3 regions of the Terribacillus sp. 7520-G genome follow, and region 1 is predicted to be linked to each of the others. Evidence: riboswitches for the same ligand, from Rfam matches in the RefSeq annotation. Region 1 holds a riboswitch; each other region holds the start of a gene.
The links. Region 1 has a riboswitch for thiamine pyrophosphate ahead of thiT (energy-coupled thiamine transporter ThiT). Riboswitches for the same ligand answer to the same signal wherever they lie in the genome.

Region 1 (11,249 bases):
ATAATGCACTTGTTCATGCAAGTACCTGTTCATCTTTTTGAGGATCGCCCGCCGAGTCAGGATACCTTCGAAATATCCCTCATCATCGAGCACGCATAGGAAAGCTTGATTCACGACAGCCTTCAGTGCTGTCAGGAAGCTATCGGATTTCTTCAACACCGGCACATCCGTCAGCATCGTTTCCGACACCTTCAGATCGGATAGCTTCTCCATTTCGAACCTTTCCATGCCGAGTACTTCATTCAGGATTGCTGTCTTTGAAATCATGCCTTTCAACCTGTACGTATGATCAAGTACGGGAATGACAGAATAACCTGATTTGACCAGCACAAGCAAAGCGTGCTCCAGCGGGTTATTCGTTTGGACATGAGCGACTTTTTCAGACTCGATCATCAAGTCCTCCACCGTCATTCCGGTGAGTTCCTGCAACTCTAATTTTGCCATTCGATCTCTCCTTTTGTCAGCGGCAGTAGAAGGAGGTCAATCACCTTTTCCAGTTTACCATATACCGCTATAGGCTACCAATTTCGACAATGTCCGCAAGCTGTCACATTTGGGCATCTGCACCATAAAATATTTCCAGGATTGACTCCGTTTTTATGGTGTAAAGCTAGAAAAAGCAGTATACTGAAACAAAGCAGAAATGAGGTAATTAATTGGAAACTTACATGTTCACGAAAAAAGAAGAAGCAGCCCACTCCATCACCCATGGCTTCGGTGCATTGCTCAGTATCGCGGCGCTTGCTGTTGCGCTCGCCTTGGCAAGCTTCACGAAAGATCCCTGGGTCATTGTCTCCGTAGCGATCTATGGGACGACAATGCTGCTTATGTATCTCTCTTCGACAATCGTCCATGCATTGCCCGAGGGGAAAGTGAAGGATGTTTTCCAGATTTTCGATCACGCAGCCATCTACCTCTTCATAGCAGGTACCTATACACCCTTATTGCTGATCAGCCTCAGAGGCTCGCTTGGATGGACGATCTTTGGCATTGTTTGGGGAATCGCTCTTGCGGGAATCATCTTCAAGATTTTCTTCGTGAAAAAATTCCTGATCATGTCGACAGTCTTTTATGTCTTGATGGGCTGGATGATCGTTTTGGTATGGGAACAGATGCTGGCAGTTTTGCCGCAGCAGACAATCCTGTATCTTATCATCGGCGGCCTTTTCTATACAATAGGCGCTGTGTTCTATGTTTGGCGCAGGATTCCATACCATCATGCGGTTTGGCATCTATTCGTACTGGCGGGATCGGCGTTTCATTTCTTCGCCATCCTATTCCTCATCTAATGAAAAAAAGGCATTCTCCCCATTGTATAGGGGAAGAGTGCCTTTATTACGAAAAAGAAGGTGCATTCATGAAGAAGACTTGGATTTCAGCAGCAGCAGGGACGATTTTAGCCGGGGCCGGCATCGGGTATACATATGCACGGTATATCGAGCCGGCCAAACTGGTGACGAAATCATATACACTGACCAGTGAACGGCTCCCCAAGGCCTTTCACGGACTGAAGATCGTCCAGTTCAGTGATCTGCATTTAGGTTATCATTACTCCATCAGAAAACTCAGACGCTTAGTGCGTCATATACAGGCTCAGCAGGCAGACGTCATTGTGTTCACCGGTGATTTTGCCGATCGGCCCATTCGGCTGAAATGGAAGCAGGAAATCGTCGATTGCCTGACTGCACTCCAAGCTCCATTAGGGAAGTTTTGGATATTTGGGAATCATGATTACCGCGACGAAAGCGATGCAATCGTTGCGAAATATATGAAAGCCGGAGGATTCACCCCCCTGCATAATACCGCTGCATTATTGAAGCGCGAACAGGAGCATATCGTGCTGGCTGGCATTGATGATATCATACGCAGTTCACCGAATTTGCATGCTGCCACCAAGCATAGCGATGAAGATTCTTTTACTATATTATTGGCGCATGAACCAGATTTGGCCGAGAACGTAAAACATCTGCCAGTGGATGTCCAGCTGTCAGGCCACTCACATGGCGGCCAGGTCCGGATTCCGTTTTACGGGGAAGTGATTGTCCCTCCTTATGGCAGGCGCTACGTGGACAGCTATTATGAAGTCGGCTCCAGGCCCCTGCATGTTTTCGTCTCGAGAGGGGTCGGTACGACAAGAATGCCCATCCGTTTCGCCTGCCCGCCGGAAATATCCGTCATTTCCTTGCAGCACGGACCGAAAGATGTGGAAATCAACTAAAAAAGAGCTTGCCAATCGTACTTCTTTTTTGTACGATAGTACCATTCTCCGATAGGGTCTATTCCTGCACTAGGAGGTTACTCGAATGAAAGTGAACTGGACATTAGAGGATATCGCAAAAGCGTTGTTCGTTGTGAATCGGCACGCGAAGACAGCTCCTGATCCAAGCCACTTGTATCAACTGAAAAAACAAGCTGTAGCAAAGCTGCTGGAGCAGAACAAAGCAAAAAAAATCGGTTTGCATTTCTCTGAACACCCAAAACTCAGCAGACAGCACTCCACCGTGCTGGTACAAATAGCAGACTATTACTTTCATATCCCAGCTGCAAAGGAAGATTTCAAGATACTCCCGCATCTGGGAGAATTGGACAAGACTTTTCGGAATCCGAAGCCGAATCTATCCCTATCCCAGGCAAAGCGGATCCTTTCCGGCTATTTGGATTTACCGCAGCAGGATACCAGGACAAAACAGCAGCCATCCATTAAAAGATCGGCATTCTATACGCCATCCTCACTCGGTCAGTTCACCTGGCCCGACAAGAAAAAGCGGCGCAGCTAAGGGACTGACCCTAAACTGTACGCTTTTTCTTTTTATTACCTACGAATACACTTAATTTAACGAAAATGAGCATGCTGCAAATCAACGTCATCACCAAAAGGACCTTGTTTTTTGAAGACTCCCACCACAGCCAGTCAAACCCAGACAAATACACCAATAGGACATGTACTGTGATTACAGCCAAAATCGAATACCATTGCTTATTAACCAGCCAGCGAATACAAAAGAAAATCACTGCAAATATGGACAATACAGCCAACAGCCCCATCACCGGTACAATCATCATTGTCATCCCTCCCTTATCAGTTTCTGCTAAAATTCATCGATTTAAACAGAAAAGGAACCCCGCCTTGACGGGATTCCTTGTAATCTTGCACTATGGTATAATGTATCAATGGTCATTCCAAATGATCAGACTGGATGCCGTACTTATCATCCAAGGATTCTTCGATCCGAAGCATCGCCTGGTCATCCTGCAATAACTCATTTTTGTTTTGCGTGATCAATTCCTCTAAAGAAAGCTTACGGGGTCTCATTTGCATTAGCCTCCTAAATATTTTCCTTTAGCTATTCCCAATACTATCACGTTATAATCAAAATTGTTTGAACATTATGTTAAGAAAATATGTAAATGGAGGTACATAATATGGAACAGCTTATCAATTCGCATGTTAAAAACATACAGATTTCCGGCATTCGCCGTTTTTACAACTTGGTGGCAGATAAAAAAGATATGATCAGTCTGACGATCGGCCAGCCCGACTTCCCGACTCCGCTTCATGTCAAAGAAGCCGGGATCGAAGCGATTCAGTCAAATCAGACAACATACACACCGAATGCAGGGCTGATGACCTTGCGGAGTGCCATCAGTGATTTTTATTCGAAATATGCCCCCGCCTATCGGGCAGAGGATGAAATCATCGTCACTGTCGGAGCATCGCAAGCAATCGATATCACATTGCGCACCATCCTTGAGCCTGGTGATGAAGTGATTTTACCTGGTCCAGTCTATCCAGGCTACGAACCGCTCATCTCACTGGCAGGCGGCATCCCCGTTCTGGCAGATACCTCTTCCAATGGATTCAAGCTGACACAATCCATCTTGGAGCAATATATTACGCCGAAGACAAAATGCATCATCCTGCCATACCCTTCCAATCCGACAGGTGTCACACTTACCTATGATGAGTTGAAGGTGATGGCAGACTTTCTTGCTGAAAAGGATATTTTCATCCTATCGGATGAAATATACAGCGAGCTGACCTATGATGAAGCCCACGTCTCGATTGCCCGCTTCCCGCAGGTAAGGGACAAGACGATAATCATTAACGGTCTGAGCAAATCCCATTCGATGACCGGCTGGCGAATAGGCTTTACATTGGCACCTGCATGGCTGAGCGACCATATGCTCAAAGTACATCAATATAATGCTACTTGTGCCACCTCCATCAGCCAGTACGCTGCAATCGAAGCACTTACGAACGGTTTGGAAGATCCCGTCGAAATGCGTGAAGCCTACCGCGTACGCAGGGATTATTGTCTGGAGCGACTTTCGAAGATGGGGCTTGCTGTAGAGAAACCAAACGGAGCGTTCTATATATTTCCGAAGTTCCCAATCAAGAAGATGACATCATTGGAGCTGGGATTGGCACTGGTTGAACAGGCTGGACTTGCAATCGTGCCTGGAGATGCATTTTCTGAATATGGGGAAGGATATATGCGGTTATCGTATGCATACAGTATGGAGCAGCTAGAGGAAGGAATGGACAGGCTGGAACGCTTCCTCGATTCCAATGCATTGGCATAATAAAAAGGACAGGTCTTTTTGGCACCTGTCCTTTTTATATCTTTCTTTTTGCTTCATATAGATTCAGCAGCTTGTCCAATTCCTGGCTTTTCGCTATCGATTCACTGCTTGTGAACCCTTTTTCGAATGCTACTTCTGCCATCTGCTCACGCAGTACTTCAATCTGCTGCGTCAGCCTATTTAAATTGATTAGTTTATTGGAGTGCTGCAGGCAATATCTGGCGTGTTCAGGCAATATCAATTTGATCACCATTATTCCTTCTATAGTTACAAATCTTTTCCATTACTTATCATGCCAAAAGATCGAATGAAAGTAAAGTTTATCAACCACTTTTCACACTTTTTACATATATACTCGACAGACATCCTCCTTCTCTCCTATCATTCGTCAATAGCTGGCGAAGCAAATCACTTCCATTTTCTTAGGCCAGCCAGTCATTTGTCACAGTCCGGCCCCATTCAGCACTTAAGGAAATCATATTGAAAAATGGGCAAACGACCATACGCCTTCCTCAGCTGCACCATATAGTAAGGTGTAAGCTTTAGGAGGTGAAACAGAATGGGTTACGGATACGGTGGCTTCGGCGGTTTCGGCGGAGGTTGCGGTTATGAAGGCGGTAATGTCGGCGGCTACGGCGGTGGCAACGGCTTTGCTTTGATCGTCGTACTTTTCATCTTGTTGATTATTGTTGGTGCAGCATTCTACTGCTAATAACCAAACAAAAGACGGCATCCTTTCCGGATGCCGTCTTTGCAATTTTTATCCGATGATGATTCGTTCCTTTGGATAATGGAAGTTGGCTGCTTGGGAATTACGGTGCAGGGAATACAGGAATGTCAGGATACCCACACGCCCCAGGAACATGAGCAGCATCAGGACAATCTTGCTTGCATCACTCAAATCAGCCGTGATGCCCAGGCTTAAGCCGACTGTACCAAACGCACTGCATACTTCGAATAGCACTTCGGTGAGCGAGAAAGGTTCGATCGAAGCAAGGATGACAGCAGATACGAATACCAGGATCATCCCGAAAATAGTCACATTGATTGCTTTGAATAAATCTTCCGGGTGGATTTCCCGGCGAAGGACCGTGATCTGCTTATTCCCCCTGGCAAAGTGGTACAGCGCGATGACAACCAATGCCAAGGTAGTGGTCCGGATACCGCCCCCTGCACTGCTCGGAGAAGCGCCAACGAACATCAGCGCAGACATGAACAACTGATTTTGTTCAGTCAAGTCCGCAATATCCATTGTTGCAAGCCCTCCGCTCCTTGTGGTCACTGATTGGAACAGGGAGTAAAACAAAGTCTCATGCCAGGATTTCCCGACAAAGAAATTCCTGGAGTCAAGCAATGCTATGATAATTGCACCAGCAATAATAAGCACCATGAAAGTTATGGTTGTCAGCTTCGTGAATAAGGAAAAACGAATAAAGCTGCGCTCTTCCTTGGAAGCAAAGATGTACTGCTTCACCTCGATAAGCACCGGAAAGCCGATTGCACCGAGAATGATCAAAAGCATATGTACGAACTGTACGAAATAATCATGCTGAAAAGGGATGAGTGACTGCCCCGTTATATCGAAGCCTCCATTGGTCGTTGCACTGATGGAGGCGAATAGCCCTTGAAAATATGCTTCACCTGCTGTAGGGAAATACTGCAGGTAATAGGTTCCCAAAACAAGGAATCCGATCAATTCTATCGATAAAACAACGACCAGGATCTGCCGCATGAGACTGACCGCTCCGCGGAACGACATTTGGTTCTGATCCGCCATGATGAGACGGCGTTCCTTAAAGCCGATTTTCTTTCCGAACAATAGCCAGACGAAGGTGCCAAGCGTCATGACACCTATTCCGCCGAGCTGCATCGTGAACGCAATCAGTATGATTCCAGTCGTGTTGAAATATTCTTGTATGGGAACAGAGGCAAGCCCAGTCACACTGATGGCACTGACAGATGTAAAAAGTACATCCACGAAGGAGATATCCATTCCTTCTTTATGAGCTACTGGCAAGGCCAATAAGCAGGTAGAAATAACAACTGCCGTAAAATAAAAAAGAATGATCAGTCTTGTTGGCGAAATATTGTTGAGCCATCGCCAACGCGGGTCATAGGTACGCATACATGAACTCCTTCGTTGCATCTTTCAAATGTAATCTATTATAGCAGGTATGGTATAAGGAGAATAGCTCTTTTTCAGAACTGCTTACTCAGCTCTGCCGATTCCGCTTGAGAGGATTTCTCCCTCTTCCAGCCCATCCTTGCGAAGCTTTTTGATTGCAGTAAGCAAATCCAGCCGGTCTTCCCTTGCAAGTCTGCCCCGCATGATTACATTTCCTTCATCCCCTAAATCATTGACCTCCAATACTTGTATCAAAAACAAGGCCAGCCGATTCTCAGGTTTTGTGATCCTTACTTCCGCAAGCAGGACTTTGCGGTCCTCAGATAATGTCTGTACGACCTCCAAATCCTCTTTGCCAAGGACTGCTTCCAATACCCATTCGTTATCCTCCTCCTTATTGATGATCAAGCCCTCCGATAGTTTCATTTCCTTCCCTTCCATCGATCCTTGATCCGTTGAATATAAGGTTAATTCCACCAATTTGAATGTTTTCACTGCTCCCACTCCTTTTATGTAACCAGTTATATCTTTTCTCTATCTTAATGCTTTTCGTATGTATTGGATAGGGGATGTTTCCTAAGAATATATGTGCCAATGCGCAAGAAAAACCGCCCTTCCGGCGGTTTTCTCATGCTTTGAATGCTTTTACATAATATACTTCCTCATTCAGATCCCCTGCCGTCACGTCAAACCCTGCCTTCGACAATTTATCGGTAAGCAAGCCGGCACTCTGATCCTTGCTGAAACCAAGTGCAACAACAATGCCCTTTTCGATGGTGATTCTGTATATCTCCTGAACAGCTAACTCGAGATCATCCGTATTGTCCAATACAAACGCTGCCAGCCCGCGCTGGAAGGATGCATCCGGAAAATTCAGTCTGCCCACTCCGCTCGGCATCCGATCGATATTCGATAGTGTCTCTTCCTCTGCACGGAGCGATAATTCCTCCAATAAAGCTTCATCTTCTTCAAGGGCAGTCACACGATCCTTCGTTTTATGGGCAATCGGTATAACCAGCTCCCCGTTACCAGCACCAAAGACGATCACTTTTTCTCCGCCCTCTATTTCCAGGAGCTCCAGCACCTCTGCTGCTGAAACTTCTGTTGTCTTATTCACCATACAGCTCTCTCCTTTTACAATCGATTAGTTCTGTATTGCCTATACCATACGAAACTAAACGTATCTTCCCTAGGCTTTCACGGATTCATAATTTCTATCCTCGATCGGTTCTCAACCCACCAATCATAACCTAAGTCATCTCTATCTCTGATTTCGTATGATCAAACCAAAATTGTTTCAGTATTTGCTGAGCGGGTAGATATTCCATACAAGATCAACATAAAGGAGAGATGAACATGAAACCCTATCTGAAAGAGTATACAAACGACGAAAAGCTTCAGGAAGACATTCAGCAGCTGAGTACAAAAGGTGTAAACAAAGATAATATTTATGTCTTGTCACATGATGACGACAGAACAAAGCGTGTATCCAGCAAAGTGGATGCCAATACAATCGGCCTATCCGAGATGGGTGCCAAAAGTGCGGTCGGGAGCATGTTCAGTAAACCTGGGGATGAGCTCCGTACCAAACTGAAGGAAATCGGCTTTTCCCAAGAAGAAGCCGAGGATTTCGAGGAGGATCTGGATGAAGGGAAAATCTTCTTGATTGTCACCGAAACGGAAAATGTCGAAGGCTTGCTTATTTAAATGAACAGGCACTGTTCCGATGAACAGTGCCTGTTTATCATTTCTTTGGCAAAATGAATTTCGGCTGGGCCAAAACCAGAATGAGGATGACTATGATACTCGCGATGAAGCTCGGCAGCAAGTAGGAGCCATTATATATAAGTGAATATGCCCATACACTCTGCCCGGGAGCGGCTGCTGATCCGAAAAAGACCATCCCGCCTACAAAATGTGAAGCGAACCGTCCAATACTTCCAATCAGTGTTCCAATGATCAGGAATCCAACAAGCTTGGTTCGGTTATTATCTTTTGCCGCTTTACGAGCTGATCCAGCCGTCACAGCTGCCAGACCAACTAAAGTGAAGGCCAAAGGATAATCCAAAAAACCTTGGACAACATGTATGATATAGGGGTTGGTGACTAATTGAAGCAGCCCGGTAATCAACCCGGTTGCAAGTCCTCCTTTCCATCCCCAGCGAAACGCCATCAAAAATATCGGGACCATCTGCAAGGAGATACTGCCTCCCTGTGCCCATGCTTTAAATGAAAATAAGTCCAGTACGAATGCGAGCGCGGCGAATATTGCCACCTCCACTAAAAATAAAACCTTGCCTCTTGATTGCATATTGCTTCTCCCCTACTAAAAAAATGCAACAAAAAAACAATGCCGCAGGGAGATCCTTCCGATGGCCCTTACGCATTGTTTCCCCATCAAAGAAGCTACATCCCTACGCGAGTGCTAACTCACAGGTTCAAAGGGTCTGGACATATGTCCATCTCAGCCGGAATGGCTCCCCCTGCAGGCTTTTTGGTTCCGATTTGTTTTCTGTTGTCTATCTATTATATAGAAAAATGATAGCGCTAGCAACTATTATTGAAATTTCCTATATATGAAATTTTACCCAAGTGCTAATTTTAGCAATTTTATTACTTTTACTTCATATAACGAAATTGTTTGAATTCGAGAAAAACTATGACGTATAATGGACAATGTTCTTTAAAAAGGGAGGATTAAAAATGGATACACCAGCTACAATCCCACAGGGGAAGAAGCATCCAAAGGGATTGTATCTTCTCTTCTTCACGGAATTGTGGGAAAGGTATAGCTATTATGGAATGCGCTCTGTCTTGATGCTTTACTTGACTGCCGCAGTGATAAGCGGCGGCTTGGGAATGAGCACACAGCATGCTGCTTTCATTTACAGTTTATACGGAGGAGTCATTTATTTCACGCCTATCATCGGCGGCTATCTGACAGACAAATATATTGGTCTGCGTACAGCAATCACGATCGGCGGTATCACAATGGCGATCGGAGATTTCACAATATTTCTATTCAACAGCCAATTGGGTCTATATATCGGGATTCTTTTCTTGATCATCGGTAATGGTTTCTTCAAACCGAATATTTCAACCTATGTAGGTGAACTATATGACCCAAGAGACAAACGGAAAGACGCTGCTTTCACAATATTCTATATGGGAATCAACCTGGGGGCATTCTTCTCCCCATTGATCGCTGGTTTCCTTGCAGAAGATCTATTCCACTCTGTAGACGCTGATGGTATTGAACACTTTGGCTTTAAATGGGCATTCCTGGCTTCTTCCATCGGAATGATCATCGGTCAGTTGATTTTCAGCTTGTTGGGTAAACGTTACTTAGGTAATATCGGAACAAAACCTGCTCGTACTGAAGTCGCCGCGAAAAGTGTTCCAGCAGCAAAAATGACAAAAGCAGAAAAGAAACGTACTGGCGCTGTACTGATTCTATTTGTCTTTGTTATCTTCTTCTGGGCTGGTTTTGAACAAGCAGGCACTTCCCTGACACTTTATACAAGGGATTTCATCGATCGGAATATTGGCGGCTATACGATACCGGTTTCCTGGTTCCAATCTGTCAACCCGCTATTCATTGTCATCCTTGCTCCGATCATATCCGCAATCTGGTTGAAACTAAGCAAATCAAAACGCGGAGATTTGCGAACAACGACAAAAATGTCCCTCGGTATGATTCTCCTGGGATTAGGTTTCATGATTCTGGTTCCAGCAGTACTGTATACAGGCAGTGATGAAACGGATATAATGCACAAAGCTAATATTTTATTCATCATCTTTACTTATCTATTCCATACTATAGGTGAGCTTTGCCTATCTCCGGTAGGACTATCCATGGTAAGTAAAGTAGCGCCTATTAAGATAGCTTCCCTATTGATGGGTGTCTGGATGGCAGCATCCGGTATTGCCAATATCATCGGCGGACAGCTTGCTGCATTGACAGCAACTCTCGGTTATCTGGAGATATTCAGTGTAATCGGTGCCGCAGCTATCATAGTTGGTATCATCCTGCTGGCGGTTTCCAAAAAGCTGCAGTCCATGCTTGATGCCAGAGACTGATCCATAAAAACACAGTTCCTTTTTAGGAGCTGTGTTTTTTATATGTATTCCCTTTCCTTCGCTATGTAAACTGCTTGTGAACGATTCTGGGCACCCAGCTTATCCATCAGCTCCGAGAAATAGTTTCTGATTGTACCCGGCGATAAAAATAGTTCTGCAGCTATTTGTTTGGTGGAGTATCCTTTTTCCGCCAGCTGGAGGATTTGCTGTTCACGCTCACTTAACGGGGTATCCATTCCCTGTACGAATTGATACGTTATCTCGGGACTTATCACGGTGCGCCCATGATAGGCAATGTCCCTTACCGCATGTGCAAGCTGATCACTCGGCGTATCCTTCAGGAGATACCCCTCGACGGTCATCTTCATAGCTTCCTTGACATAAGCAGCAGTGGAAAAGGTCGTCAGCATCAGCACCTTTTCGGGGCGGTTATTTTCCCGCAACCATTTCACGACTTCCA
Region 2 (8,192 bases), on a different contig from region 1:
TCCTGGTCATCATCTCGCTTGCTTTTGCGGTATGGTCTTTGCGGAGTGCAGTTCAGAAGACAGTACAAAATCAATAGTGGTAAGCGGACAAGTCAATTGTCCGCTTTTTTTTGTTTAAATATTGTCATGATGACCGCTTGTTATGGATAAAGGATTTTGTATAAGCTTGTCGTATTCCTCATTTAAACAATTTCTTACAAGGAAAGGTTGGATCGGATGCAGAAGTTCGGCTTGTTTGGCAGGTTCTTGGTAGATAAAGAAGATAGAGAAGAATTGAGTGAGATTCTTCTGGAGGCAGCAAAGGCCATGGGGGATGTAGAGGGATGCGAAGTATATCAGGTCAGTTTGTCCAATGAGGAGCCGCAAGCAGTATATGTATATGAGGTATGGAAAGATGAAGCAGCTCATCAGGCATCACTTGCCCTGGAAGTGACACAAACTTTAATCCATCGGGCAAAGCCCCTTATAACTGGAATGGAACGACTGAATACCCTGCAAACATTAGGGGGATTAGGTATGGATACTGATTGAAAGGCGGACAAATCACTTGTCTGCCGTTATCTTTAAAGGATGCGTATTTACACATTTAACTCATCCTATATCTGCAGGACAGCCATGCACATACAATCGGCGTCATTCATTATTTCTATATCCATCATATATTTCCAATTATGGTACCATGAAGTGAGAGATAAAATGGTTTGGATTGCAGGACTCAGGTTCGCTTTGAGTATTTTGAAGATTCGAAAGTCGGGGAGGGTTTGTGTTGGAAGATTTGAAGAATAGATTGAAAAAGGCAGCAGAGGAAATGGATTTCTCGGGAGTTGCTTATATAAAACAGGATCAGGAAAGCTGTTTCTTCCAAAATGGGTATGCCAATAAGCAAGAAAAGCTGGCTTTTGATAAGCAGACAAGGTTCGGAATAGCTTCCGGTGCAAAGGTCTTTACTGCTGTGGCAATTGCCAAGCTGGTAGAACAAAAGAAACTGGATTTCCATACGAAATTGGCAGATTGCCTATCGATTCCATTTCCTCATTTCCACCAGGATGTTACGATTCATCATTTGCTGACACACACGTCGGGAATTCCTGATTATTTCGATGAAGAGGTAATGGATGATTTCGAAGAGTTGTGGCGAACCTTGCCGATGTATCGGATGCGATCCGGTGTGGATTTTCTGCCTTTATTCCAGGATAGAAAGATGGCGTTTTCGCCGGGGGAGCGGTTCCATTATAACAATGCAGCATTCATCGTTTTGGGATTGGTAGTGGAAGAGCTGGCTGGTCAGCCTTTTACGGCATTCGTTCAGGACTATATTTTCGATCCAGCTGGAATGACGGAAGCTGGTTACTTTCCATTTGATAAATTGCCGGGTAATACGGCAGTCGGTTACATAAAAGAGGACGAAGGATATCGTTCCAATATTTATGCACTGCCGGTCAGAGGGGGAGCTGATGGCGGTGTGTATGTGAGTGCGTCTGATATGATGCGTTTCTGGGATGCGCTGTTCCAGCATGAGCTGCTGAACGCAGGACTTACGGACAAGCTGCTGACATCGCACGTTCAAGTGGATGAAGAAACATATTATGGCTATGGTATTTGGATGAAAAAAGAAGCGGGTGAAATCAAGAAGTTCTATGTTATCGGTTTTGACCCTGGCGTGAGTTTCCATGCTGCTTATTATCCGAAAAGTGGACGGAAGATAGTGGTCCCGTCCAACCATGGTGCTGGTCCGTTTTACATTGTTCGGGAAATCGAGGGGGGTGGCCGCGGTGGAGGATTTAACGATTGAGCTAGGCGAACGAGTATTGAATTGCCGGACGGCTGGCATTGTAATAAAAGATGATCACGTACTGCTTCACAAAAATAAAAAAGAGCCATTTTGGGCGCTTATCGGAGGCAGGATACAGCTGGGGGAGGATTCTGCACAAGCCGTGGAACGGGAATTCAAGGAAGAACTTGGCATTCCTGCAAAGGCACAGAGGCTGCTGTGGATAGTGGAGAACTTCTTTACCTATCGGGATCGCCCATATCATGAATATTGCTTTATTTATTTGGTCAAGGATGTGGAAGATAGGCTTTTAGGGACCGGGGGAATCGTATCTCCTGAAGGATGCGATTTTTCTTATGAATGGATCTCTCTTGCTGGAATCAAGGAGCTCCCGTTAAGGCCCGATTTTTTACCAGAGAAGCTGGCAGACCTGCCTGCTGTACCAGTGCATCTCATTCATAGAGAAAGGACGGAATGAGATGCAGGTATAGGAAGGTAGAAGTTGAACAGCAATTCCGTGGATATAAAGAAACAGAATGGATCTGCCTTGTGGCTGCTGGGCTTGCATAGTGAAACATTACGGTTCGAAAAGACGGCTGCTGGAATAGAAGCGAAATTGCCGTCCAGATCCACTCGCACATTACCCCAACTTGATCCAGGGCTTACATTTGAAAGGCATCCATGAACAACACTGTCAATTCTGTGAAACATACTACCGTTTGCGTCATTGAACAAATGGATTATATTTGTTCAAAAAGTTTTCTGAGCATTCAAATTGCTTGACTGCTTTTTCGTAAAAGGTGTAACCTCTTACGTATAAGGTAGGTAAATAAACCTACTCAATTTGTAGGAGGTGGGGTTTGCTTGTGGGTGGACAGAAAGTAGCGGTGATTACAGGAGGCGGCAGCGGACTTGGGCAAGCTGTCGCATTGCGATTAGCAGAAGAAGGCATCGCAATCAGCGTTGTTGACGTATCTGAAGCAGCTGGTATGGAAACGGTCCGTTTAGTGGGGGAGAAGGGATCAAAAGCGATTTTTATAAAAGCGGATGTCAGCAAAGCAGAGGAAGTAAAACATTATGTAGATAAAACGGTAGAGGAATTTGGAACTATCGATATGTTCTATAATAATGCTGGAATCTCCGGACCGGGCGTCAAATTTGTGGACAATACCATTGAACAGATTGATATGGTATTGGGTATCAACCTGAATGGAGCCCTTTATGGTTTGAAATACGTTTTGGAAGTGATGCTTGCCAATGGCAGCGGGCGCATTGTCAATACATCGTCCACGGCGGGTGTTGTCGGTCAAGCGACAGTCGGCACCTATTCCGCGACGAAGCATGCAATGGTCGGCATCACGAAAACATTGGCTGCTGAGTATGCGGCGCAAGGCATCGTAGTGAATGCAATTGCCCCAGGCACAACGGAAACACCAATGGTTCGTGCATATAAGGAAAAGAATCCGGAAGCATTCGTAAATGCGACAGAGCCTATCCCGCAGAAGCGTCTTGGCCAGCCGGAAGAAGTGGCGGAGCTTGTCACCTTCCTGCTGACTGGAAAGGCATCTTATATCAATGGCGCGGTGGTGCCGATCGATGGTGGGTTCACGGCAATCTAAAAAACTAAAAGGGAGAGATTCTCATGGAACGGTTTGAAGATAAAGTAGTATTGATTACAGGCGGCGGTTCTGGACTGGGCCGTGCAGCAGCACTTCAAGTAGCAAAAGAAGGCGCAAAACTTTCCCTTGTTGATATAAGTGAAAAAGGCTTGGAAGAAACAAAGCAGGAAGTCCTTGCAGCAGCACCGGAAGCAGAAGTTCTTACAATTGTGGCAAACTGTGCAAACGAGCCGGAAGTTGAGGCGTATGTAAAACAAACAGTTGATCAGTTTGGCAAGATTGACAGTTTCTTCAACAATGCTGGTGTAGAGGGAACACAGAATCTAACGGAAGAGTATCCTGTGGATGAATTCGACCGCGTTGTGAACATCAACTTGAATGGTGTTTTCTACGGTATGCGTCATGTATTGAAAGTAATGAAGGAGCAAGGTCATGGTTCTGTAGTGAATACAGCTAGCGTAGGTGGAATCCGCGGAATCGGCAACCAGTCTGGCTATGCAGCAAGTAAGCATGGTGTGGTAGGTTTGACGAAGAACTCCGGAATCGAATACGGGCAATTCGGCGTCAGCATCAAAGCCATCGCACCAGGTGCCATTATGACTCCAATGGTAGAAGGTTCCTTGCGTCAAATCGGCGGGGATAACTGGGAAGAGGCAGGCAAAGAATTTGTCAGCGTCAACCCGATGAAGCGCTTCGGTAAGCCGGAAGAAGTCGGTTATCTTGTTGCATTCCTTCTCTCCGATCAAGCGAACTTCATCAATGCTACTGTTGTGCCGATTGACGGCGGACAATCTTATAAATACTGATTTATATTTTCTTTGGAGGCCATCTGACCGATTCGGATGGTCTTTTTTATATTGAGAAAATCTTGCAAATTATACTGATTATGCTACGATATGGGTAAGTTCATAGTTTATTTTCACACTAGGGGATCCCTTCATAAGGGCTGAGATTAAGAGTGGTGACTCTTTAAACCCTCATAACCTGAACAGGTTCGGACCTGCGTAGGAAAGTGTAGACACTCGAGTTTACATGCTCTTTTGTATGTATTTTTCGTAGACAGTACACACCACTTTCCTTTTGGGGAGTGGTGTTTTTTATGTATTCCGGACTGTTCGTCAAGGAAGGTGATAGCAATCAAATTGATGGCAGTAACAGATGACAGGCATGATATTCCCGACTTGCTGCGTATTTTGCTGGATATTCATCCTTATGTCGATCATGTACAGATCCGGGAAAAGAACAAGCCGGCTGGAGCGGTGTATCAGCTATGCCGGGAGTTAGTGAAGGAAGGACTGCCAGAGGAAAAGCTTTGGATCAATGACCGGGTTGATGCAGCATTGCTGCTTGGCTTGAAGCAGGTGCATGTACCAGGGCACGGACTGCCATTGAAAGAGTTGAAAAGGCAGTATCCGGAGCTGCGGATCGGGGCTCCCGTCCATTCATTTGAGGAAGCCATGGAGGCAGAAGCAGCTGGTGCGGCATACGTGTTATATGGTCATTGTTTTCCAACGGCAAGCAAGCAGGGGAAAGCCCCTCAGCCGCTATCCAATCCAGTGCGAATCCGGCAGAGCATCCAAGTGCCGATGTATGGGATAGGAGGAATCACGGCAGAGAGGTTAGCTGTGCTGAAAGCGCTTGAATTGGATGGCGCTGCTGTAATGAGCGGTATTTTTTCAGCAAAACAACCGCTTGAGGCTGTAAAGGAATTAAGGGAGGAGTGTTCACGTCTTGAAGCAATCCAGTGAGGTAGCTGTGGTTGGAGGGGGTATCATCGGCAGTGCAATCGCTTATTATTTGGCAAAGGCAGGGCACCGGGTCGATTTATTCGAAGCCGGACAGATTGGGTCAGGCTCGACACGAGCCGCAGCGGGCATGCTAGGCGCCCATTCGGAGTATAAAGAGTTCGGTGCTTTGCTTTATTCCTTTGCCCGGACTAGCCAACAGCTGTACGAAGAAGCGGAAGCCGATATACGTGCGCTTACAGGGATAGATATCGAACGGCGTACAGGCGGATTACTGCAGCTTGTTTTTACGGCAGAAGAAAGAGCAAGGCTATCCGATATTTGTTCCTTGGAAGGTGTGACGTGGCTGGACCGAGCTGCTGCGGAAAAAGAAGTGCCGGGGCTGACCAAGTCCCTGGAAGGAGCGATCCATATAGCGGACGATGTACATGTCACACCAGCCATTGCCTGCAGAGGATTCTGTTCGGCAGCCAAAATATCAGGAGCCCGTATACATGCGTTCACTCGAGTGGAAGGCATTGCAAAGGAAGATGGGCAATATCGGATACAGACCTCCAAGGGAGAATGGCAGGCGGAGTATGTGGTCATTGCCGGCGGGGTATGGAGTAATGCCCTTTTGCAGCGGATTGGCTTGGGGACACCAATGTATCCGGTGAAAGGGGAATGCATCGCTGTCACCAATACAGAGATACCGCTCTCCTGCAGTTTATTCCATGACCAGCATTATATTGTTCCTCGGAACAATGATGAGCTGATCATCGGTGCAACAAAGGTCAGGGGAGATTGGAGTACAGAGCCGACATCCGGGGGTATACACAGGGTCATGGAGAAGGCGAGACAGATGCTGCCGGGGATAGATAAGATGCCTTTTCTCAGAAGCTGGGCCGGTCTCAGACCTCAGACGATCGATGGCAAGCCGCTGATCGGGGAGCATCCAGAGATGAAGGGATTATTCATTGCTGCTGGTCATCAGCGCAATGGGATTCTGCTTGCGCCGGTTACAGGTAAGATGATCTGTGACTTGATTGACGGTAAGGCAGTTCCGGAAGTATGGATGGAAGCGTTTCGAGTCGACCGACTGCATACCGATGAGGAGGTATTGATGTGAGCATTCAACTGAATGGCAGGCAGCATGCATTATCCGCTGACATCCGGAATATCGCCCAGCTGCTGTCATCCCTTTCTTTGGAGAATAGGATTGTGATTGTCGAACTGAACAACGAAATCATCGATAAATCTGCCTATGCAGATCAGCCTATAAGAGATGGCGATAAAGTCGAATTGATTCATTTTGTCGGAGGAGGATGAACGATGTTACAAATCGCAGATAAGACATTTGCTTCCCGTTTGCTGCTGGGGACAGGTAAATACCCGTCATTCGAGGTTCAAAAAGAGGCTGTCGATGTTTCAAAGGCGGAGATACTGACATTTGCGGTACGCCGGATGGATATTTTCGAGCCGTCCCAGCCGAATTTCCTTGAGCAGCTTGATTTGAAACGGTATACCTTGCTGCCGAATACGGCAGGTGCCAAAACGGCAGAGGAGGCTGTCCGTATCGCCAGGCTGGCGAAGGCCTCCGGCTTATGCGATATGGTGAAGGTGGAGGTGATCGGCTGTGATAGGACGTTGCTTCCTGATCCAGTCGAAACGCTGCGGGCAGCTGAAATGTTGTTGGAGGAGGGTTTCATTGTCCTTCCTTACACGTCGGATGATGTTGTGCTGGCCAAGCGGCTCATCGATTTGGGGGTGCATGCCATCATGCCGGGTGCATCGCCGATTGGTTCGGGAAAAGGTATCATCAATCCCTTCAATCTTCGTATGATCGTGGAACAGAGCAGCGTACCAGTGATTGTCGATGCGGGCATTGGTTCTCCGAAGGATGCTGCTTATGCCATGGAGCTCGGGGCTGATGGTGTCTTGCTGAATACAGCAGTTTCCGGTGCCCGGGACCCTGTGAAGATGGCGCGTGCAATGAAGCTGGCAATCGAAGCGGGCAGAATGGGGTTCGAAGCAGGCAGAATCCCGGAGAAGGACTATGCTGCAGCCAGCAGCCCGAGTGAAGGATTGTTTACCTGATGCGGGATCGTTATCGGAAGCAGGAATTGTTTATCGGCAAGGAAGGGCAGGCACGGGTCGAGAACGGTAGAATCGTGTTGATCGGCATGGGCGCATTGGGCTCTGCTTCAGCAGAAATGCTAGTGCGGGCAGGCATCGGGGAGCTGGTGCTCATTGATCGGGATTATGTCGAGCTTCATAATCTTCAGCGCCAGCAGCTGTATACGGAAGAAGATGCTGCTGCCTATTTGCCAAAAGCAGCAGCAGCAGCGAAACGACTAAAGGCTATCAATCAGCATGTAACGGTAAAACCAGTAATCGAAAATGTCGATCATCATAATATCGAGCAGCTGATGGAAGGTGCGGATGTGATTCTGGATGCTGCAGACAATTTTGAGACCCGGCTGATTGTAAATGATGCAGCGCTGAAGCATGATATCCCTTTCTTATACGGAGCTTGTGTCGGAAGCTATGGTGTGACATATCCGGTGCTGGGAGACAAAGCTTCCCCATGTTTGCATTGTCTCCTCGAGCAGCTTCCTGAGCAAAGTGAAACATGTGATACGGCAGGAATCATCAGTCCCATTGTCCAATGGGTGGCGTCCATGCAGGTGACACAGGCATTGCGGCTTCTATCCGGTCAAAAAGTAACGCCGGAATTATCTGCGTTTGATATTTGGACGGGTGATTACTCGAGAGTGGACGTACGGGGGCTGAGGGATTCAAGCTGTCCCAGCTGCAGCACAAATGCCACACTGCCCTTTCTGGACGGTGCCAGACAGACGAGGATGGATGTATTATGCGGCAGGGAAGCTGTCCATATCCGGCCTGGTGCCAAGAAATCACTGGATCTGCCGGCTTTGTCAGAGGAATGGGCTTCTGCGGTCGATCATGTCACTGCCAATGAACATTTGCTCGCCTTGCACTACAAAGGCCATCGGATTGTGTTATTTGCCGATGGGCGGGCAATCGTTCATGGCGTAAATGATATCGCCCGGGCGC
Region 3 (11,249 bases), on a different contig from region 1:
AAAATCATCTATCCAGTCAAAATCGTAGATATGTGATGTATACTTTGCTGCGATTGCCTTCGTTTGATCAGTCGATCCAGTATCCACAATCACGATTTCATCAACCAGATCCCTAACACTTTCCAGACAGCCAGCCAATACCTCTTCCTCATTTTTAACAATCATGCATAGACTGATGGTACGCATACGTCACCTCGACATACATTGTTGTACTCAAACCTATGCAAGCGGAGCTTGAATATGCCAGAACAAGCTTATGGATGAATTCATCCCATAACCCTCTCCGCACCGGATAAGGATGGATCGCTTGGTTTCTCCCACCCCCGCGGAGACGCTTGCCAGGAGACAGACGGCAGCATCTCATGCAAAATCCAGCCATGCAATACAGCAACTCCTAATCCCCTCACTCGAAAATTCCCTTCCTAATTTCCCAATGCGGATAGACAACAGTCTCAAGGGGCAATTCGGATGAAGATAGCCACTTGATTGCCTGCATGACCAAAGGCGAGCTGTTCTTACTGGATAGACTTTCAATGGGAACCCATTCAGCCGCAGATGCATCCTGCCCCGCAAATTGTATAGGAAGTTTCAATTGCCCCGTTACCTCCCCTGTATAAAAAACAGCAGTATGGTGCAAGTCGGTAAATTGCTTCCACTGCCAGGGAAGCTTGAAATCAATCACGCCAATCTGTTTTTCAACTTCCGCGGTCAGGCCCGTCTCTTCTTTCACCTCACGGATGACAGCTTCCAGTAACCCCTCCCCATTTTCCGGACTTCCCCCTGGTAAGTCATAGCGATTGATATATGGACCGCGGCTTTTATGGATGACAAGCAGTTTGCTGTCGTTCTGTATGACGGCATACACACCGAATGCTTGATGATGATTAGTCATGCTTTCACTCCATTCTACTTTTATTGAATTATATATTCTATTATTATAGAATTACAGTGAGGTGATGAATATGCAGATAATTCAGACTGGATTTAAGGCAAAACATGATTATACCATTTTGTTCGAAACATCGTTATTATGGGAAGCTGCCTTAGGAATAGCCGCAGTTACAAACAAATCACTGAAAGGGACACTCGAGCATGTGGATAAGATGTGGGATAACCCGGAAAACGGCTTTTCGCCGGCGCTTCAGCACGATTTACAAATTGTTCATGAGCATAATACATGGAAAGCACTGCTTCAATTGCTCCATCATTCCAATGTCCGTACCTTGACAGAGTGGATAGGTGAAATTTCTGACATGTCTGAACAGACAATGCGGGAGCGTTGCCTTCCTTACATCGGCAGCACATTCGAAAAGCATCGGACCATGGCTGCCCAGGGAAATGCCAGCTCTTTGGCCTTGCTGCAAGAAGTTACCGCGGACAACCCTTTCTTCCCGGATTATATCGATTATATGGTGACAGCAGATATTTCCTTCCTGAAAAACCACTTGATCTCGACTATGACCAATTGGTTCGCATCGGTGATTGAGCCGAACAAAAAGCGATTAGAGGATATGTTGAAACGGGATATCGCCGAAAAAAAACAAAGACTAGCGGCAATGGATAAACTTGCTTTCATTCGATGGGTAACCAACAGCACCAGCTATAAACCGGATGAGTCTATCCACACCATTCTCTTCATTCCGCATTACCATTACAGACCGTGGACAATCCTCGCTGATTTGCCTGGTACTAAGGTGTTTTATTATCCAATCCATGCAGGCAGCATCGATCCCGAAAACAAATATAATCCGGATACGATGCTTGTAAGAAAGTATAAAGCATTGGGGGATGCAACGCGGCTTAATTTATTGAAGCGTTTGATGGAGGGGGAACATGCGCTCCAGGAATTAGCCGAACAGCTTCCCGCTGCAAAATCCACTCTTCATCATCATTTGAAAATGCTCAAATCAGCCGGGCTTATCGGTTCAAATAAACAAATCTACTATGCAAACAAGGATATGATTGCCTCTTTGGATCATGAACTGCAGACCTATCTGGAAGGATGATTAAATGCCCGCTCAAAAAATCACTCTGACCCATCCGTTATCGCGCCTGATGATGAGTACGACAATGGCGGCCATGGCCGGCCAAGTGTACAGCATCCTGCTGCCATTGCTCGTATTGGAAGTGACCTCTTCGGCTATCGCCGTTACGATTGCCTTGGCTGCAGAGCGGGCGACAATGCTGCTGCAGCCTCTCATCGGCCCTTTGCTTGATCGCGCGAACTGGAAGCACGTTCTGTTGGCGGCCGATTTGGCACGCTTTCTTTGCTTTCTTCTGTTAAGTGTCCTTGCCATGAATGGACAGTTTAGTCTAGCCCTCATCTGCTTCCTATCTGTATGTATCGGTTTTGCCGGGCAATTCTACCAAGGCGCACAATTCACTGCCATGGTTTCCGAACGTCAGCTTCACTATGCCAATAGCTTGGAAAGCGCCTTATATCAGCTTACTATAGTGATTGGCCCAAGCCTTGGCGGCACTATTCTTTTGTTTTTCAGCATCTACAACAGCTTGATAGCCGTAAGCATTTTATCCTTACTCGCTGTATGGCTAGTCCTCATGCTGCCATATGAGCAGCATACTGCCAGCGCACGCACATTTTCCATTTCCACCTACATACAAGAGCTGAAGGAAGGTTTCACATTCTTATATCATCAGAAAGAAATTTGGTACACTAATCTCGTTTTACTTATTTCCAATTTCGGCATTCAATTTCTCATTGTCTTACTGGTCATCCATGTAGACAACCTCACAACTGACCCCGTGCTTATCGGCGTCGTCCTATCCTCAGGGGGGATTGGAGCCATTCTGGGAACTTCGCTAGGTTTTCTTGCAGATCGCTTCTCCACATATAGACAGATACTATTCGCTGCCAAAGTGATTGGCGGATTATCCATCATCCTGGTCGGCCTAACAGATACCATATGGCTGGCAGCCTGCTTCAATATGATCGGCACAGCAGCTGCCGGGGCTGTGAATCCAATCATCAAAACAATTCGACAGCGTCATACACCTCGCCATTTATTAGGACGAGTCCAATCCACATCCCGCTTCATCACATTCACTTTACTACCGGCAGCCTCAATATTTGCCGGCTTCCTATCAGAGTAGATCGGCATCGGAACTACGATAGTGCTCGGCGGATGTATTGCCAGCTTAGCCAGTCTTCTAGTGTGGAGATTGCCTCGAAAACTATAAAAAAGAAGGCTCCTCGAAAAAGGAGCCTTCTTCCTTCCATTACCTTTGCATCATTGAACCAGTGGGAATCCGAAACCGGAGGCATAATCATCTCCGCGTGCTGCACCATAGCCTCCAAGGATATCATTTGCTCGTGCACGCGACTGCAGCGTCTGTCTTACTTGAGAGCTGCTGAGGCTTGTATTTTCAGACCATATTTTTGCTGCCAGACCGGAGATATGCGGTGTAGCCATGGATGTACCAGTAAGTGTTGCATACGTATTTCCCGGGTATGTGGATAGGATTGCTGATCCAGGAGCTGACACTTCCACATCACCCTGCTGGATGTAGTAGTCGCCATCCGTACGGCTGTAGCCCCTGGAGGAAGAATCGGCGACACGGTATGTTCCATTTTGCTGACGGTTCTCTAAGTTGGCGACTGCCACGGCTTCCGGCAGTGCAGCAGGATAGCCGATGGAGCCTTCATATGGACCTGAATTCCCGCTGGCTGCAATCACTAGTGCCCCGCTGCTGTTTGCATATCGCACCGCACTGGAGATGAGGGAATCCTGTCCGCCGCCAAGCGACATACTGATAACCACTCTTTCCCCGCGATTGGCTCCCTCGTCGGCAGCTTTCCGGATTGCGTTGGCAATATCATCGGAATAACCGCGGCCATCATCACCAAGTACCTTGTACGCCCAAAGGTCAGCTTCCGGCGCTACACCATAGATGCCCGAGCCATTACCGCCATTGGCAAGTGCAGATCCGGAAACATGCGTACCATGTCCATCACGGTCGACACAAGTGCCATTCACCTGTCCGCTGGATGCTTGTGTAAAGTCGATGCATTGCTCCACATTGGCAGCCAGATCAGGGTGATTGACAGATGTTCCTGTATCGAGAACGGCAATGTTGATATTATCCCCGCCGCTTGTCCTCGTTATGGATGGATTGTCATAGATTGCTTGTATCCCCCATGGTGTCCGATCGGATACCGCTTGGGTCGAAACATCTCGTTTGGCTGACACTTCCTGCTTCGAATACACCGTTACTTCGGTTACTTCCAAGTCCTTATCAGCTTTCAATTCCTTAAGCTCTTCTTTCGATACTTCGGTAGTGAAGCCCTCGTTGCCAAAGCTGTTACGTACACCATGCTCTTCCTTGACCTCGTCAGTGGCTTGTGTGGAGAAGACCCCATCCTTCTGCTTGACAAGAACACGGACTTCCCCATTTTTTGCCGTTTCATCAGGAGCAGCTGAAGCTTGCAGTGGCTGGAATGCAGATAATCCTATCATTGCGACAGCAGCGACACTTACCAGTTTTCTTTTCATTCGATCACCTCGCTGGTTTTTATAGTCACTGAGGTGGTGTCCAATCCTCTGCTCGAGACTCTCAGAAACTATTAAAGTAAATCTAGCATAGGCTTCCAGCAAAATGTATTGGGAAAACAGCCGACAGCAGCATACAAAAAAAGACATCATTCCAATTTCTTTTTCCTTTTTCCAGCAGAATATTTGCGCAGGTGAAAATTTCTGTGAGAAAAGTCGGAATAATGTCTTTCTGTCTAAGCTATCAGAATTGCAAACTGGTCATTATGGCTGTGTACAAAAGACCCGAAGCAGCGAATGCTGCCGCCAATGCAAAGCTTGCTGCTGCTCTTTTTTTGAAAAAATATACAATACTGGCCAAAAACAAGCCAAATCCGATGAAGCAAACAACTCCAAGTCCACTTAAATGCCAGGTTGCGACACTTTCAGCCGTCACTTTAGGAAATATGCTGCCGAAAATCAGCGCAGAGCCTTCATTGCTTAACGCGCTCTTTATGTTGTCCGGCGGGGCAGATGTATTGAGTATCGCGGTGCAAATGAAGACAATCGCCAGCAAGACGGCTTGGGCACGTATCCAATTAATCGGGCGGAATCCAGGATCGCGCTGGGCCTTCTTTGCCAGAAATCCATTGATGACAGCAAAAACAAGTACCGGAATGAACACGATATGCTTCACGAACAGCATTTGTCCATATGTGAGCATCAAAGCATTTCCGTAATCCCGTATGTCCATTGCAAACAGCATAACGACGATGCCGCTGGCTGTCACTGTGATGACGAGCAGGATTGCAAATGGTGTGAACCACTTCAGGAAACTTTCCCAACTGAAGTACTTGGGAGCATAAAAACAAACATGAATCAACACACCAACCCAGAGGACAGCGGCACTTACATGTATGAAATAGGCGAATGCCCCCATCAAATCCCTCTCTGTGTGGCCGCCATACACATGAAGAAACAGCATACCAAGGAACAAGAGGAGTGTCAGAACCGGAAGTTTATCGAAATAAAGCAGCACCCAGACAGTGATGGCCAGGATAAAGATGCCGATCCAGACTCTTCCGGCTGTAAACTGGAAGAGCACCTGCCCCAATGCTTGTCCATATCCATCCTGTGCACCATGCAGCGAGACAAGATTAATGACCGGTCCGCTCGTGACCAGCGCCGCCGATGCCGCAGCTGCCAAGACATCACTTCGCGGCGTCCGGATAGCTGCTTCTTCCTTGCGCACAAATCGGAAAACAAGATGACCGGCAACAAAAGAGAAAGCGATATACGACAGCAACTCCAATAATGGAATGAGAATCACGGATATGCCCTTCTATATTTACAAAATGCCAGCATAACCAACATCGTTTCTTTCATTACTCTACAACTCCATTTTTTCCTTTATCTTTCTTCCATCGTATAAAAGAAATGTACTAGCGTATAGAAGAAAATGTGACCAAATCCGTACACTTAAGCATGAGAAACAAAAGATATGCATTGACTGGGATATGTCTCCATCCATATATTTTCCCATGCCGCATTGCTGTCAGCTGTGCAGGATTTTCTGTCCGCTATCAGGAGTTTTTCGTAGTGAAGCAGGTGTCTTGAAGCGGGAATCTTATTTCAGGGTGGCATTATAACAAAAAGGCGCACTCATCCGTGCACCTTCCCCGCTTTCAGCATATTCACTGCCTCTTGGATATCGCTCGCTTTGGTCAAAACCGAGATGAACGAGATTCCATCCGCACCAGCCTGACGGACAGCTTCTGCATTTTTCTGATTGATGCCGCCAATTGCGACTATCGGAAATTCACCGACTTGTTTCCGGATTTCCCGCAGTCCCGTGAGTCCGATCGGGAACTTGGCATCTATTTTTGTCCGTGTGGCAGCAATGGGACCGACACCAATGTAATGTGCCCCGTCCTGGATTGCCTTTTTGGCTTCTTCGGCATTTTGGGCACTTACACCGATGATGAAATGCTCTGGACAGCGTGCCTTCACCAGCTGCATCGCTTCATCCGTCTGTCCGATATGCACACCATCTGCGCCAATCGCAATGGCAAGATCGACATCGTCATTGACGATGAAAGGAATACTATGCGCACGGCACCTAGCCTGGAGCCGTTCCGCCAGCTGTCGTTTTGCTTTTCCAGTCCTTGCCCCCTCCCCTTTTTCACGAAATTGAAACATCGTGATGCCCGCATCGAGCGCTTGCTCCAATATATCCTCCGGATCCTTGTCCGGGCAGTTTTGACTGCCCATGATGAAATAAAGCTCCAATTCCTCTTTCATATTACTGCTCCTTTGCCATTGATACTTTTCACATCCCAAACCTGTATTGAATTTGCTCTCATTCCTCAGATAGAAAAATCCCTTGCTCCTAATTTAGGAAAAAGTGTGGAAGATGGATAGTAATCCCAAAACTGCGTAAAGTAAGCCCAAGCTTGAACAAGGAGTTGATAAAGTTGAAATGGATAAAAGCTGGGGCTGTCATTATCGCTCTATGCCTTGGATTGGTGGTTGCCAATCCTGCCGCTTCCTTCGCCGCTGACAAAGCTGTTGCAGATGTACTGACAGATAAGCAGAAGCAGGAAATAGCGGCGCTGCAGAAACAAGCATTGGAGCAAGAAAAGCAAATCATCGAGAAATACGTTGAATTCGGTGTCTTTTCTGAAGAAAAAGCCGACCAAATCGTGAAGCATTTGGATCAGCGATTCGAACAGCTGGAGCAGGATGGCTTCATCCCGAAACCGCATCGGCATGGACATCCTGCGCACCCAGATAAATGACTGTCCACAATCAGCAGGCTGGAATCCTGCTGATTGTTTCATTACACTTCTACCGGAATTTCATCCACTCGTTCCAATCCACTTACGTCATTCCCCAAAAGATAAAGCTGATCCAGGAAAGCAGCCTGAAAACTTCCCGGAGCTTGCGCAAGCTCGGCTGCAGCCTCTGCTGCGATACCATAGAAACTTAGTGCGCCGATGCATGCTTTCATCACATCATCCGCAGCTCCTGCAAATGCTGCAACGACTGCACCGAGAAGGCAGCCGGATCCTGTTATTTTCGTCAGCATCTCATGGCCATTCGACACACTATACGTATGGTTCCCATCCGAGAGGACATCTATTTTGCCTGTTGCGATCACAATCGTATCCAGCTCTCTTGCAATTTGCTGGACGTGGCCTGGGGATATACCTTCACCAGAACCATCCACACCTTTTATTTTAGCCGATATACCGCCGAGGACAGCTATTTCACCCGCATTCCCCCGTATGACAGTGACATCCACCTCTGCCAAAATACGACGGGCTGTTTCTGTCCTGTAGGTCGTCGCACCCACACCGACAGGATCGAAAATCACCGGGATACCGAGTCTGTTCGCTTCTTTCCCAGCTAAGATCATCGCTTCCGCATCGGCAGCAGCCAGGGTGCCGATATTGATCAGCAGCGCCTGTGCATGCTGCACCATCTGCGCTGCTTCTTCCTTAGCGGATGCCATAACCGGAGAAGCTCCGAGTGCAATCAATCCGTTTGCAGTAAAATTGATGACCACATTGTTTGTAATACAATGAATCAGTGGGTTCTTTGTGCGGACTTCCTTTATCACATCAGTATACTTCATTATGCTGTCCCTCCTGTACAGGCACACTTTTCAGACGGTAGCCCCAATGGTTTGTCGGCCCGTTCCCTTTGCCTAGCTGCAGCGAATAACGAATCGCATCTGTTACAAACTCCTTGCCGATTTTGACTGCCTCCTGCAACGATCTCCCCTTCGCCAATTCCGCTGTGATTGCCGCCGAATATGTGCATCCTGTTCCATGAGTATGCTTTGTCGGGATTCGCTCGGCTGTGTAGGACGTAAAGTTTTCCCCATCATAAAGCCAATCTGCAGCTAAAGCATCTTCCATATGCCCGCCTTTCATAAGGACAGCTTTTGCCCCATATTCCCGGACGATTCTTTTTGCTGCTGTTTTCATACTGGCTTCGTCCTCTATCCGCATTCCAGTCAGTTCTTCCGCTTCCGGTACGTTCGGCGTAACCAGTGATGCCAGCGGCACGAGATGTGTCTTCAGCGCATCTCTCGAATCTTCTCCCATTAGGGCATGCCCGCTTTTGGCATACATGACAGGATCCATGACATAAATGGTATTTGCATCATTCAGCATAGCAGCGATACAGCGCATCATCTCTTCCGATGCAATCATTCCGGTCTTTACAGCAGCCGGGATGATGTCCGAAAAAATGGATTCCAGCTGCTGCTTTAGAAATTCGACCGGAACGTGATGAATTGCCTGCACACCAGTCGTGTTCTGGGCGACAAGGGATGTTATCACGCTCATGCCATATACCTCGCGCTCTTGGAATGTCTTCAGATCAGCCTGGATGCCGGCACCGCCTGAAGGATCCGTACCGGCAATCGTCAAAGCACTCTTCACATCAGGCATGAAGGGACTCTCCTTTCAATGGTATCATCCAATCTTGCTCGGTGGTTGCCATCTCCCAAAAGGCATGCTCCAGCATACAGCTTTTCAGGAATGCTTTACGCGCTCGTTCCTTGGCAGCAGATCCTGCTGTTTCCGCCCATTTGTCCAGCCGCTTGCAAAGCTCGGCTGTCACATCCGGCATACCGTCTTCCCTGCTGGCATAGAACTGGATCCATTCCAGGAACGGATTGGATTCATCCGGCTCCTTCGTCTCGATAATATGGGCAGCCAGCGCTTGATACGTCCACGGGCAAGGCAGGAGTGCTGCCATCAGCTCCCCGATATCACCATGTACAGCACTATTCATCATGTGGGAAATGTAATGATCTGCTGCCGGCGGCGGTGTCATACGCTGCAAATCCTCGTATTTCACACCAGCCACCTTACAGAACACATTATGCGGATGAATTTCACTATGCAGGACAAAATTGATCTGGGACTGATAGAAATCCATCTCTTCCCTTGTCTCACATTTGCTTACTGCCAAGCCATAAATACGAGCGAATGCAGTCAGGTACTCATAGTCTGCCTTCACGTAATGGATCAGCGCCTCTTTAGGCACATGGCCATTTGCAACTCCTTCGACGAAAGGATGCTGATAGATTGCTTCGAAAACCGGGTTTGCTTCTTCTCTCAATTGTGCAGAAAACATGTAAATTCCTCCCCTTATTGGAGAAAGCCCTGATGAAGAGTGATTGGCGCCGGCTAAATAAAAAAGCCGCTCCAGAAGTATGGAGCGACTCGTATACATAGCGATAGTGTCAAAGTTCACACGAATCCGGCTCCACTTCCCTACGCTGGTGTTAACCAGATCAGGTTCAAAGGGATAAAGATTTCTCTTATCTCAGCCGAACGGCACCCCTAGTGGACTTCCTCAAATTCAATTGTCCCTTTAACTATCACATGCATGGATAAGATTGTCAACCGATGCATCAAGTGAAATATTCAATCCGTGAATGCGGGAACATTTTATAGATCGTGCTCCCAAGAATGTCTTTGATTTCTTCCTGTTCCTCATTCTGATAAACATACTTCCCGATACCGTAGCGGCCCCATTTATATTTCCGCTTATTTTCATCGAGTTCCAGCTTTGTCATCGGGTAATTTTTCTGGATGACACGTTTTGCCGGCTTTGTGAAACGGTGCTGGATCAATTCAAAGGTAAGGTTCTTTTTGGCATGAGCGGGCAGCGCTGCTTCCAGATGCTCCAGCATTTCCGGGTAGCCCTTCTGCCAGCCCTCATGCAGATAAATCGGAGCAACGATGAAGCCAAGCGGATAACCTGCTTCTGCAACTTTCACGGCAGCTTCGATCCGATCTTTCAAACGGGAGGTTCCAGGTTCGAAGTATTTGATCACATAGTCATCATTGATGCTGAATCGGAACCTTGTCCGTCCCTGGTGATCTGCGTCCAGCAAATGATCCACATGGGCAAATTTCGTCACGAAACGCAGCTGTCCATGTTTGGATCGACCGAAGTATTCTATTGCATGTTTCAGCGTGTGCGTCAGATGGTCGATGCCGACAATATCCGAAGTACAGGAAGCCTCGAAACGCGTCTCTTCAGGCGCCCTCTCCTGCATATATTGCTCTGCCGCCTCGAAAATCTCATCTGTATTCACATACGTACGGATATAAGGTTTGGATCCCATCGTTGTCTGCAGGTAGCAATAATGGCAATGTCCCATACATCCTGTCGCAAAAGGAATCGCATATTCCGCAGATGGTTTGGACGTATCGAATTTCAATGTTTTCCGTACGCCGACGACCAATGTCGATTTGGCAGTGCGATACTTCTGGAACTCATTTTCCCCCGGCAGATTACGAACCTGGTTATGGGAAGTGGTCTCACGGATTTCCACTCCCATGTCCTGGAATTTATCCCGAAGTTTCACGCCAAGCGGATACTCCAATGCCCTGGGCTCGATATAGACGAGCTGCGGCACGAACGGTTTAACCATAATACCCACCCTCGGTCAGGCCGAAAGCAGACACATACGCCTCCTCCGCCTCGCCAAGATCCTGATAGACTGCAACTTCATCCGTCAGCGGATAATACGTTTCATAAATGAACAAAGCAAGTTCCCCGGGCTTTTCCGGATGATGGACGACTGCTGCTTCCTGTATATTTGCCACTCCCTGTGCATGAGGATTGCGAATGATCACATAGACGATATCCCCTGGCTGAAATGCCATACCGTTGGCCTCCTTTTTTATACATACTGGGGGTAGTATGCACAAATTGCAGACAAAGCATGTAAAA

Region 2: linked by a shared signal. The riboswitch ahead of CHH53_RS11580 (thiamine phosphate synthase) and the one ahead of thiT (energy-coupled thiamine transporter ThiT) in region 1 are both predicted to bind thiamine pyrophosphate.
Region 3: linked by a shared signal. The riboswitch ahead of tenA (thiaminase II) and the one ahead of thiT (energy-coupled thiamine transporter ThiT) in region 1 are both predicted to bind thiamine pyrophosphate.

What each region holds. Positions count from the first base shown of each region.
Region 1 covers NZ_NQFP01000007.1:59,799-71,047, reverse strand. The annotation lists gene cbpB (cyclic-di-AMP-binding protein CbpB) at 1-444, opposite strand, end outside; gene trhA (PAQR family membrane homeostasis protein TrhA) at 669-1,289, shown strand; gene CHH53_RS02570 (metallophosphoesterase) at 1,358-2,218, shown strand; gene CHH53_RS02565 (YkyB family protein) at 2,304-2,777, shown strand; gene CHH53_RS02560 (hypothetical protein) at 2,788-3,063, opposite strand; gene CHH53_RS02555 (FbpB family small basic protein) at 3,176-3,313, opposite strand; gene CHH53_RS02550 (aminotransferase A) at 3,424-4,584, shown strand; gene CHH53_RS02545 (Spo0E family sporulation regulatory protein-aspartic acid phosphatase) at 4,619-4,837, opposite strand; partial or broken gene CHH53_RS17570 (YjcZ family sporulation protein) at 5,210-5,296, shown strand; gene CHH53_RS02535 (TrkH family potassium uptake protein) at 5,345-6,709, opposite strand; gene CHH53_RS02530 (YwpF family protein) at 6,794-7,204, opposite strand; gene CHH53_RS02525 (class I SAM-dependent methyltransferase) at 7,338-7,829, opposite strand; gene CHH53_RS02520 (YflT domain-containing protein) at 8,066-8,416, shown strand; gene thiT (energy-coupled thiamine transporter ThiT) at 8,454-9,020, opposite strand; TPP riboswitch at 9,104-9,203, opposite strand; gene CHH53_RS02510 (peptide MFS transporter) at 9,413-10,789, shown strand; gene CHH53_RS17095 (response regulator transcription factor) at 10,828-11,249, opposite strand, start outside.
Region 2 covers NZ_NQFP01000030.1:40,669-48,860, forward strand. The annotation lists gene CHH53_RS11545 (MFS transporter) at 1-77, shown strand, start outside; gene CHH53_RS11550 (putative quinol monooxygenase) at 217-531, shown strand; gene CHH53_RS11555 (serine hydrolase domain-containing protein) at 809-1,792, shown strand; gene CHH53_RS11560 (NUDIX hydrolase) at 1,773-2,249, shown strand; gene CHH53_RS11570 (SDR family NAD(P)-dependent oxidoreductase) at 2,632-3,390, shown strand; gene CHH53_RS11575 (SDR family oxidoreductase) at 3,414-4,196, shown strand; TPP riboswitch at 4,307-4,418, shown strand; gene CHH53_RS11580 (thiamine phosphate synthase) at 4,518-5,138, shown strand; gene thiO (glycine oxidase ThiO) at 5,122-6,243, shown strand; gene thiS (sulfur carrier protein ThiS) at 6,240-6,443, shown strand; gene CHH53_RS11595 (thiazole synthase) at 6,447-7,211, shown strand; gene CHH53_RS11600 (ThiF family adenylyltransferase) at 7,211-8,192, shown strand, end outside.
Region 3 covers NZ_NQFP01000046.1:354-11,602, reverse strand. The annotation lists gene CHH53_RS15375 (tetratricopeptide repeat-containing glycosyltransferase family 2 protein) at 1-186, opposite strand, end outside; gene CHH53_RS15370 (NUDIX hydrolase) at 404-892, opposite strand; gene CHH53_RS15365 (ArsR/SmtB family transcription factor) at 963-2,006, shown strand; gene CHH53_RS15360 (MFS transporter) at 2,011-3,111, shown strand; gene CHH53_RS15355 (S8 family peptidase) at 3,249-4,511, opposite strand; gene CHH53_RS15350 (copper resistance D family protein) at 4,753-5,817, opposite strand; gene thiE (thiamine phosphate synthase) at 6,150-6,788, opposite strand; gene CHH53_RS15340 (YckD family protein) at 6,962-7,285, shown strand; gene thiM (hydroxyethylthiazole kinase) at 7,327-8,124, opposite strand; gene thiD (bifunctional hydroxymethylpyrimidine kinase/phosphomethylpyrimidine kinase) at 8,111-8,947, opposite strand; gene tenA (thiaminase II) at 8,940-9,638, opposite strand; TPP riboswitch at 9,759-9,859, opposite strand; gene splB (spore photoproduct lyase) at 9,919-10,947, opposite strand; gene CHH53_RS15315 (transcriptional regulator SplA domain-containing protein) at 10,940-11,182, opposite strand.